DNA from 2 places in the Streptomyces diastaticus subsp. diastaticus genome. Region 2 is predicted to be linked to the other one. Evidence: riboswitches for the same ligand, from Rfam matches in the RefSeq annotation. Region 2 holds a riboswitch; the other holds the start of a gene.

Region 1 (5,425 bases), on a different contig from region 2:
ACATCAGCAACCAGGTCATGGGGCTGCTGCGGGCGCTCTCCCCGCTGGTGGAGCCGCTCAGCCTCGACGAGGCCTTCGTCGACCTGGAAGCGGGTGGGGCCGCCTGGGACAGCGCCTCGGCCCAGGAGACGGCCCGCCGGCTGCGGGCGGACATCCGGCGGGTCACCGGGCTGAGCGGATCGGTCGGGCTCGCCGTGTCGAAGATGCTCGCCAAGATCGGCTCCGAGCGGGCCAAACCCGACGGCCTGCTCCTGATCGAGCCGGGTACCGAGCGGGATCTGTTGGCACCGCTTCCGGTCCGGGTGCTGCCGGGCGTCGGCCCGGCCACCGGAGACCACCTGCGCCGCGCGGGCATCACCACCGTCGAGGAGATCGCCGAGGCGGGCCAGGACGAACTGGTCCGGCTGCTCGGCAAGGCGCACGGCGCGGGGCTGTACGCCATGGCCCTCGCCCTCGACGAGCGGCCCGTCGTCTCGGAGCGCGAGGGCAAGTCCGTCTCCGTGGAGGACACCTACGACCTCGACATCCACGACCGGGTCCGGGTGCGCGGCGAGGTCGCGCGGCTGGCGGAGCGGTGCACCGGGCGGCTGCGCGAGGCGGGCCGTTCAGGGCGCACGGTGGTCCTCAAGGTCCGCCGGTACGACTTCTCGACCCTGACGCGTTCGGAGACGCTGCGCGGCCCCACCGACGACCCCGCCGTCGTCCGGGAGTCGGCCGCCCGGCTCCTGGAGGGCGTGGACACCACTGGTGGTGTCCGGCTCCTGGGCGTGGGCGTGAGCGGCCTCGCCGACTACACACAGGAGGACCTGTTCGCCCAGGCCGCGGGGGAGCGGGCGGTCGCCGGGAAGACCGGGCGGGAGCCGGAGGCCCCCGAGGGGATTGAGGCCGAGGCCGTGGACACCGTGGCGCCGGCGGCGCCGGAGGAACGGCGCTGGCCCGCCGGCCATGACGTCGTCCACGAAGTCCACGGCCACGGCTGGATCCAGGGGAGCGGCGTGGGGCGGGTGACGGTCCGCTTCGAGACACCGACCTCGGCGCCGGGCCGGGTGCGCACCTTCCGCACGGAGGACCCGGAGCTCAGCCTGACCGCGCCGCTGCCGCTGGTGGTGGAGAGCGGACACGGGGAGGGGTGACCGGCGGGCGGGGCCCGCGCGGCCTCCGGGGTCCGGCCGTGTTCCCGGCGCTCCCGCCCGCTCTCCCCCGGCCCTGGGTCAGGTCTCCTCGGTGCCCGCGACGTGGCCGAAGTCGCGGTCCGCGGGCGGCTCCGGGGCGGCGAGGTCCAGGCCGTAGTGATGGTAGAGCTGGAGTTCCTGCTCCGGGGAGAGGTGGCGGCCCACACCGAAGTCCGGGGCGTCGCGGATGAGGGCGCGCGCGAACGGTATACGCAGTCCTCCGTCGGTCAGCTCGCTCGGTTCGAGGGGGACGAAGGCGTCGCGGCTGAAGAGGCCGGTGCGGACGGCGGCCCACTCGGGGACGCCGGTCGCGTCGTCCAGATAGACCTCGTCGACCGTGCCCACCTTGGTGCCGTCGCGGTCGAACGCCTTGCGTCCGATCAGGCTGCGGGGATCGATATCGCTCTGCACGGAACCCTCCCAGGGCATCGCAGCACATCCGTCCCTCCTACGAAAGAGCACTTCCTGCCGCTCGGCCACTCGAACGGACCCTGCGTGGTCCCCGCTGATAGGCTGGCTGTGGCTGTCGACCCCGTGCGGGAGAGTCCTCCGGCGATCACCGCGGAGGCGCCGAAGGAGCAACTCCTCCCCGGAATCTCTCAGGCCCCCGTACCGCACGGACGAGGTCACTCTGGAAAGCAGGGCGGGTGGCGGACGGTCCGTGCGCACCTCGGCCTCACCGACGGTGAAAACCGGTGCCCGCGCCGGTGAAGCTCTCAGGTCCGGATGACAGAGGGGGAGGCCGTACGGGCACCCGCGGCGGGTGCCCCTCGCAGGTCGCGTCGACCAGGAGGCCTCCGCAATGACCGCCAACCGCATCCCGCTCTCCCGCCTGGAACAGGGCGTCCCGTTCGAACAGCGGCACATCGGGCCCGACGCCGGTGACCGCGCCAAGATGCTGGCCCAGGTGGGCTACGGCTCGCTGGACGAACTCACCGCCGCCGCCGTCCCCGACGTGATCAAGAGCGCCGACGCCCTGGACCTGCCCGAGGGCCGCTCGGAGGCCGAGGTCCTCGCCGAACTGCGCGGTCTCGCCGACCGCAACCAGGTCGTCGACTCCATGATCGGCCTCGGCTACTACGGCACCTTCACCCCGCCGGTCATCCTGCGCAACGTCATGGAGAACCCGGCCTGGTACACGGCGTACACGCCCTACCAGCCGGAGATCTCGCAGGGCCGGCTGGAGGCGCTGCTGAACTTCCAGACCGCCGTGGCCGACCTCACCGGCCTGCCCACCTCCGGCGCCTCGCTGCTGGACGAAGGCACCGCCGCGGCCGAGGCGATGGCGCTGTCGCGCCGGGTCGGCAAGGTCAAGGAGGGCGTCTTCCTCATCGACGCCGACGCCTTCCCGCAGACCGTCGCGGTGATCGAGACGCGCGCCGAGCCGACCGGTGTCGAGGTGGTCGTCGCCGACCTCGGCGAGGGCATCCCCGCCGAGGTGGCCGAGCGGGGCGTCTTCGGCGTCCTCCTCCAGTACCCCGGCGCCTCCGGCGCCGTCCGCGACCTCAAGCCGGTGATCGACGCGGCGCACGAGCTGGGCGCCGTCGTCACCGTCGCCGCCGACCTGCTCGCCCTGACCCTGCTGACCCCGCCCGGACAGCTCGGCGCGGACATCGCCGTCGGCACCACCCAGCGCTTCGGTGTCCCGATGGGCTTCGGCGGCCCCCACGCCGGATACATGGCGGTCCGCGAGAAGTTCGCCCGCAGCCTGCCCGGCCGCCTGGTCGGCGTCTCGGTGGACGCCGACGGCGACCGCGCGTACCGGCTCGCCCTCCAGACGCGCGAGCAGCACATCCGCCGTGAGAAGGCCACCAGCAACATCTGCACCGCGCAGGTACTGCTCGCCGTGATGGCCGGCATGTACGCCGTCTACCACGGGCCCGAGGGACTGCGCGCCATCGCCGGACGCACCCACCGTTTCGCGGCGCTCCTCGCCGCCGGTCTCCGCCAGGGCGGTGTCGAGGTCACCGAGGAGTCCTTCTTCGACACCGTGACGGCGCGGGTTCCCGGCCGGGCCGCCGAGGTCGCCTCCGCCGCCCGCGAGCGGGGAGTCAACCTGCGGCTGGTCGACACCGACCACGTCTCCGTCGCCTGCGACGAGACCACCACCCGCGCCCACCTCACCGCCGTCTGGGAGTCCTTCGGTGTCGGCGCCGACGTGGACCAGCTGGACGGGGCCGCGCCGGACGCGCTGCCCGGGACGCTGCTCCGCGAGGACGCGTACCTGACCCACCCGGTCTTCCACCAGTACCGCTCCGAGACGGCCATGCTCCGCTACCTGCGCCGGCTGGCCGACCGGGACTACGCGCTGGACCGGGGCATGATCCCGCTCGGCTCGTGCACGATGAAGCTGAACGCCACCACCGAGATGGAGCCGGTCACCTGGCCGGAGTTCGGCGCCCTGCACCCCTTCGCCCCCGCCGGCCAGGCGCAGGGCTACCTCACGCTCATCCGCGAGCTGGAGGAGCGCCTCGCCGAGGTCACCGGCTACGACAAGGTCTCCCTCCAGCCCAACGCCGGTTCGCAGGGCGAACTGGCCGGGCTGCTCGCCGTACGCGGTTACCACCGGGCCAACGGCGACCTGGACCGTACCGTCTGCCTGATCCCCTCCTCGGCCCACGGCACCAACGCCGCCAGCGCCGTCATGGCCGGTATGAAGGTCGTCGTCGTGAAGACCTCCGACGACGGCGAGATCGAGATCGGGGACCTGCGGGCCAAGATCGAGCAGTACCGCGACCAGCTCGCCGTGCTCATGATCACCTACCCGTCGACCCACGGTGTCTTCGAGGCGCACGTCGCCGACATCTGCGCCGCCGTCCACGACGCGGGCGGCCAGGTGTACGTCGACGGCGCCAACCTCAACGCGCTGGTCGGCCTCGCCAAGCCCGGCCGGTTCGGCGGTGACGTCTCCCACCTCAACCTGCACAAGACCTTCTGCATCCCGCACGGCGGCGGCGGCCCCGGCGTCGGTCCGGTCGGCGTCCGCGCGCACCTGGCGCCCTACCTGCCCAACCACCCGCTCCAGCCCGCCGCCGGACCCGCCACCGGTGTCGGCCCCGTCTCGGCCGCCCCGTGGGGTTCGGCGGGCATACTCCCGATCTCCTGGTCGTACGTCCGGCTGATGGGCGGCGAGGGGCTCAAGCGCGCCACCCAGGTCGCGGTCCTCGGCGCCAACTACATCGCCAAGCGGCTGGAGCCGCACTTCCCGGTGCTCTACACCGGTCCCGGCGGTCTCGTCGCCCACGAGTGCATCATCGACCTGCGTCCGCTCACCAAGGCCACCGGTGTCAGCGTCGACGACGTCGCCAAGAGGCTGGTCGACTACGGCTTCCACGCGCCGACCATGTCCTTCCCGGTCGCCGGCACGCTGATGATCGAGCCGACCGAGAGCGAGAACCTCGCCGAGCTGGACCGCTTCTGCGAGGCGATGATCGCCATCCGCGCCGAGATCGAGCAGGTGGCCACCGGCGCCTGGCCGGCCGAGGACAACCCGCTGCGCAACGCCCCGCACACCGCCCGCACCCTCACCGGCGAGTGGGACCACCCGTACACCCGCGAGCAGGCCGTCTTCCCGTCGGGTGTGCACGCGGCCGACAAGTACTGGCCGCCGGTCCGCCGGATCGACCAGGCCTACGGCGACCGCAACCTGGTCTGTTCCTGCCCGCCGCTGGACGCCTACGAGGACTGAGTCGCGGCTCCGGGAGGGGCACACACGTGAGGGCCGGTTCGGACATGTCTCCGAGCCGGCCCCGCCGTTTCTCCTCGCACGGTGCGTGGCGACCGCGCTTCCTCGCTCACGCCGCCCTGGTCACCCGTCCCGGGGTCAGCGGCCGGTGCGGGGGGACGATCTGCCCGTCGGGCAGCAGCTCCCCGGTGTCCTCGAAGATGACGACTCCGTTGCACAGCAGGCTCCACCCTTGTTCCGGGCGGTGCGCCCGGAGGCGGGCGGCCTCCCGGTCGGCGGAGTCGGCGGTGGGGCAGAGAGGCTGGTGCTGGCACATGGGTGGGTTCTCTCCCTGCGATGTGGTTGCTGTCCTGCGGCTCGACGTCGTGGTCATGACCGTCCCCCGGTCTGCTCGGTCCGTCCCAGTGTTGCCTCGTGGCGCTGAATCCGCAGCCGTTTCGCGGCAGCGCTCCTCGTGCGGGGAGGACGCGTCACCCGTGCGGGCGGTTCGTGCCAACTGCCCTGTCAGTTCGGGTGGTTGGAAGTGGCCACATCGGGCTAGCCCAGAAGGGTGGGTGCCCCGGGGCGC
Region 2 (5,425 bases):
GGGTCAGGTGACCGCCGTGGGCCAGGTCCAGGCCCATGATCGTGTCGCCCGGCTTCAGCAGCGCGAACATCGCGGCGGCGTTGGCCTGCGCACCGGAGTGCGGCTGGACGTTGGCCGCCTCGGCGCCGAACAGCTCCTTGATGCGGTCGATGGCGATCTTCTCGATCACGTCGACGTGCTCGCAGCCGCCGTAGTAGCGGCGGCCGGGGTAGCCCTCGGCGTACTTGTTGGTGAGGACGGAGCCCTGCGCCTCCATGACGGCGACCGGAGCGAAGTTCTCCGAGGCGATCATCTCGAGCGTGGACTGCTGACGGAGCAGCTCGGCGTCGACGGCGGCGGCGACGTCCGGGTCGAGCTCGTGGAGGGGGGCGTTCAGAAGCGACTTCGAAGACATCACAGTCCCTGGGGTGGTCTCAGTTGCCGGAGAACTCGGTGTACGCGTCGGCCGAGAGCAGATCGTCCGGCTCCTCGGTGACGCGCACCTTGAACAGCCAGCCGCCCTCGAAGGGGGCGGTGTTCACCAGCGACGGGTCGTTCACGACGTCCTCGTTGATCTCGGTGATCTCACCGGAGACGGGGGAGTACAGATCGCTGACCGACTTGGTCGACTCCAGCTCGCCGCAGGTCTCGCCCGCGGTGACCGTGGAGCCGACCTCCGGGAGCTGGGCGTAGACGACGTCACCGAGCGCGCCTGCCGCGTACTCCGTGATGCCGATCGTCGACACGCCGTTCTCGGCGGCCGACAGCCACTCGTGCTCCTTGCTGTAGCGCAGCTGCTGGGGGTTGCTCATGGGGTGAATTCTCCTGTACGCGGGGGTGTGCTGGTGAACGGAAGGTCTCGCCATCCGGGACGGACCGGGTGCGTCGCGTCACTTCCGGGCCCGGCGCGCGGCCGGGCCCGCCCGGGGACGCGGGGACGTGGGGCTACTTCTGGCGCTTGTAGAAGGGCAGGGCCACGACCTCGTACGGCTCGTGGCTGCCGCGGATGTCGACGCCGACTCCGGGCGTGCCGGGCGCGGCGTGGCCGGCGTCGACGTACGCCATGGCGATCGGCTTGCCCAGGGTGGGGGAGGGGGCGCCCGAGGTGACCTCGCCGATCACCTGGCCGTCCGCGACCACCTGGTAGCCGGCGCGCGGCACCCGGCGGCCCTCGGCGACCAGGCCGACCAGGGTGCGGGGCGGGCGGGCGGCGGCCTCCTCGGCCGCCTTCTCCAGCGCCGCGCGGCCGACGAAGTCGCCCTCCTTCTCGAACTTCACCAGCCGGCCGAGTCCGGCGTCGAACGGCGTGAGCGCCCTCGTCAGCTCGTGGCCGTACAGCGGCATGCCGGCCTCCAGACGCAGCGTGTCGCGGCAGGAGAGCCCGCACGGCACCAGCCCCGCCTCGGCCCCGGCGGTGGTCAGCGCCTCCCACAGGGCCACCGCGTCACCGGGCGCCACGAACAGCTCGAAGCCGTCCTCGCCGGTGTAGCCGGTCCGTGCGATGAGCGCCTCGACCCCGGCCACGGTGCCGGGCAGGCCCGCGTAGTACTTCAGCTCCTCCAGGCCGGCGTCGGTGAGGGAGGCGAGGATCGCGCTGGAGGCGGGGCCCTGCACGGCCAGCAGCGCGTACGCGTCGCGGTCGTCGCGGACCTCGACGTCGAAGGAGGCGGCCCGTCCGGTCAGCGCGTCCAGCACCACCTGGGCGTTGCCGGCGTTGGCGACGACCATGAACTCGGGGGCCTCGACGGTACCGAGCCGGTAGACGATCAGGTCGTCGAGGATGCCGCCGTCCTCCTGGCAGATCATCGTGTAGCGGGCCCGGCCGGGGCCTACGGTGGCGATGTTGCCGACCAGGGCGTGGGCGAGGAAGCGGGTGGCGTCGGGGCCCAGCACGGTGATCTCGCCCATGTGGGAGAGGTCGAACAGCCCGGCGCGGGTCCGTACCGCCTGGTGCTCGTCGCGCTCACTGCCGTACCGCAGCGGCATGTCCCAGCCGGCGAAGTCGGTCATCGTGGCCCCGAGCGCCCGGTGCGTGGCGTCGAGTGCGGTCGTACGGGGGGTCTGGCTCATATCCGGGCGCTCCCAGGGCATGACGGCGAGGGGGAATCGATCCTCCCCATCTGTCATCGAAACCTGAGAGGTTCGCCCCGGCCACCCGGACGCGCGGCCGGGCGGCCATGACTTGCACCTTGGGTGGGGCCGACGGAGCGGCCCGCTTTTCAGATGTGCCTCGCCCGCGCGGTACGGGGCCTGAGAGATTCAAGGGAGGGACTTGCTCCTTCGGCGTCCTGACCAGGGCTTCGGGGCCCGGCAGAACTCTCCCGCGCGGATTCAAGCGGCCGGTATGCAGTTCGACGCCCATCATTGCACGCACCCCCGCCCGGCAGAACCCCTCCCCGTACGGGCGCACCCTGGCCCGTACGGCGCCCGCCGTCCCTCCCGCGAACGGCGGCTTCCAGCCATCCGGGCGCCACCGCCGCCACCAGGCGGAACCAACCGGCCCCCGCCCTGCGTGACCAGCCAGAGAAACCGCCGGTGGCGGCCGACAGGACCGGTAATCGGCTTGTGCCGCATTACCTTCTCTTTAACAATCGGGGAGGATGACGCACGTGACCGCACGGGGGGAGCCGACCACGGTGCAGAGCAGCAGCGGACGAGCGGTGTCCGCCCCGCCCCACAGTTCCGGCGGGCCCGTCCCGCCCGCCCTCGCCCTCGACGCCACCCTCTCCGCCCTGCCCGCCCAGCCGGGCGCCCGCCGGGCCCCGGCCGCCGTCCGCGACCTGCGGGGCCCCGGCGACCGCCCCGCACCCGACACCCTCACCTTCGGCCAGGGCGACCTGGTCGTCATCTCCGGCCTGCCCGGCAGCGGCAAGTCCACCCTGATCCGCCGCACCGTCCGCGCCGCCCGCGCCGACTCCCAGGACACCCGCGAGCAGTGGGAGGCCCGCCTCCCGGCCGCCCTGCCCTACGCCCTGTACCGCCCGCTGGCCCGGATCGCCCACTACGCCGCCCTGCGCCGCCTGCTCCGCTCGGGCCGCAGCGTCGTCGTCCACGACTGCGGCACCCAGAGCTGGGTCCGTCACTGGCTCACCCGGGAGGCCCGCCGCCGCGGCCGCTCCCTGCACCTGCTCTTCCTCGACGTCGACCCGGACACCGCCCTGGACGGCCAGCGGGCCCGCGGCAGAGGCGTCAGCAGGTACGCCTTCCTGCGCCACCGCCGCGCCGTCGCCCGCCTGCTGGCCGCCCTGGAGGCGGGCGACCCGCCGCGCGGCTGCGACGCCGCCGTCCTCCTCGACCGGGCCGCCGCCGGCCGGCTGCGCGCCCTCACCTTCCGCGCCTGAGTCAACTCCCGCTCCCCGACCGGCCCGCGACGCGGGTAGGGTCGGGGCGCAGGCGAGGTATGTGTGATCAGGCGGTGAGCAGATGAGCATCCCGGCCCAGGCCCCCCAAGGGGTCTACGGCGGATGGCCGAGCAACGAACTGGAGGAGGCCCTTGCGGCCTCCCTCGGCGCCGAGTCGGCGGGCGGACGGCTGGTCGAGGTCCTCGGCCGCAGCAGTGTCTGGGTCCCGCTGCCCAACGGCGGCGGCCCGGAGAGCGGCGCCCTGGACCTGCCGACGCTGGACATCGACGGCGGCGCGTACGTCCCGGTGTTCAGCTCGGAGCAGCAGTTCCGCTCCTGCGTCGGCGGCCACCTGGCCTTCGCCGTCGCCCCCGCCGCCGAGTTCGCCCGCGGCCTGCCCCCGCAACTGGGCATCGCGGTCAACCCGGGCGGCACCGTCGGCGTCCCGCTGCCCCCGCTCGCCGTGGCCGAACTGTGCCGCACCGGCCGGTCCCCGCTCGACGGGCCCGCCACCGGCGGCCGGGTGCGCACCTACGAGCCCGACTGGCAGGAGGACCCGGTGGACTTCCTCGGTGTCGCCGCCGGGGAGTTCGAGGAGTCCGGTGTCGTCGCCACCGCCCGGCGCTGCCTGGCCAGCGTCGAGGCCGAGGACCCGGTGCTGTTCATCGGCGTCGAGCTGAACCGCCGCGACGACGACGCGGCCCAGCGCGCCATGGACGCCCTCGGCCGCGCCCTGGGCCGCACGCCGGTCCCGTGGCCGGTCAACCTCGTCCTGCTGGACGCCACGGACGACCTGGTCGCCCGCTGGATGGCGGGCAAGCTGCGCCCCTTCTACCGGCGCGAGCCGTAGGCGGCGGGTCCGGCACCACGTCCGGGCCCGGCCTCGCCGACGGGTACAGGGCCTAAGCTGTCTTCATGCCGGGACCGGTTCCGCACGCGGAACCGGTCCCGGCATGACGGGGGCAGGCCCCGGGGGACGAAGTGACGAAGGGGCGGTCAACAGGTGAGTGCGTCGGGCACGGCCGCGGCCGGGCAGGTCGAGCACATGCTGCGCCAGGTGGCCCCCGGGCGGTACGACGCCTACGAGGGGTTGCTGCACGCGCTCGCCGACCCCGGCGGGCAGGTCTGGATGCTGCTCTGGCACGGCCAGGCCGGCTCGCCCGACGCGCAGTACGCCGCCATGGAGGTCGAAGGCCTCGGCTACGCGCCCTGCGTCACCTCCGCCCAGGAACTGGCGGCCAGCGGCTGGACCCGCGCCCACGAGGTGGTCGCCACCCGTGAGGCCGCCGCCGGGCTCTACCCGGACCAGGTCGGACTCTGGATCAATCCGCACGGTCCGGGCGGCGGCGTCGGCGTGCCCTGGGCGGACCTGCGCCGCCTCGCCGTCGGCCTCGACGCCCAGCCGCCGGGACCGCTGCGGATCTCCGAGCCGGTCATCGAACTCCCGCAGTTCTACGCCCTGCTGGGGCAGAACGCGCACCGCACCCCCGCGCTCCGCTCGCTGCGCCGCGCCTGGGTCCAGCCCGCCCTCGGCGTGCCGTACCTGGCGATCGGTCTCGACGTGTACGACCCGGGCGCGCACGCCGTGGAGTCGGTGCGGGCCATGATGCGCCAGTCGGTCGGCGCCGTCCCCGACGGCCTCGCCGTCTCCACCGTCGCCATGTCCGACCCCTACGACCCGGTCGCCCTCTGGCTGCGCGCCCACGCCCGCCCCTTCTACGACCGCGACGCCCACGCCGCCCCGCCCGCCTCCGGGTACGGGTACCCGCAGCCGTACGGCAGTTGAGTCCGGGCGGTCCCCGGGCCGCGCACTCGTGGCCGGCGCGCCCGTGCGGGCGACGCGCCCTCTCGGCGGTGCGGCCGACGCCCCCCGGCGCCCACCCGGCCGGCGGGCTCCGCGCGGGCGCCGGCGTGGCCCGCGCCCCGCGCGTCTCGCGCGACGGGGGAGTACCGGTGGCACCCGGGCCCACCCTTCTCCGGCGCAGGCCGGGCGCCTCGGTGGCGGGCCGCCTCACCTCCTCGGCCGGGGCCTCCGTCCGGCCGGGCCGGGCGTGGTCCGCTCCGGTTCCGTGGCCTTCGGCGCCCGGGCCGCGACCGGTTCCCCC

The links. A riboswitch is a leader RNA that binds a small molecule or an ion and turns the genes downstream of it on or off. The one in region 2 is predicted to bind glycine.
Region 1: another riboswitch for glycine. It lies ahead of gcvP (aminomethyl-transferring glycine dehydrogenase); the one in region 2 lies ahead of gcvT (glycine cleavage system aminomethyltransferase GcvT).

The regions. Positions count from the first base shown of each region.
Region 1 covers NZ_BLLN01000003.1:1,324,840-1,330,264, forward strand. Annotated here, with positions in the region: gene Sdia_RS14380 (DNA polymerase IV) at 1-1,133, shown strand, start outside; gene Sdia_RS14385 (PRC-barrel domain-containing protein) at 1,212-1,583, opposite strand; glycine riboswitch at 1,700-1,797, shown strand; gene gcvP (aminomethyl-transferring glycine dehydrogenase) at 1,975-4,860, shown strand; gene Sdia_RS14395 (DUF5999 family protein) at 4,967-5,173, opposite strand.
Region 2 covers NZ_BLLN01000005.1:1,825,207-1,830,631, reverse strand. Annotated here, with positions in the region: gene glyA (serine hydroxymethyltransferase) at 1-394, opposite strand, end outside; gene gcvH (glycine cleavage system protein GcvH) at 414-791, opposite strand; gene gcvT (glycine cleavage system aminomethyltransferase GcvT) at 925-2,049, opposite strand; glycine riboswitch at 2,090-2,208, opposite strand; glycine riboswitch at 2,209-2,313, opposite strand; gene Sdia_RS25260 (AAA family ATPase) at 2,589-3,320, shown strand; gene Sdia_RS25255 (enhanced serine sensitivity protein SseB) at 3,403-4,170, shown strand; gene Sdia_RS25250 (enhanced serine sensitivity protein SseB C-terminal domain-containing protein) at 4,324-5,106, shown strand.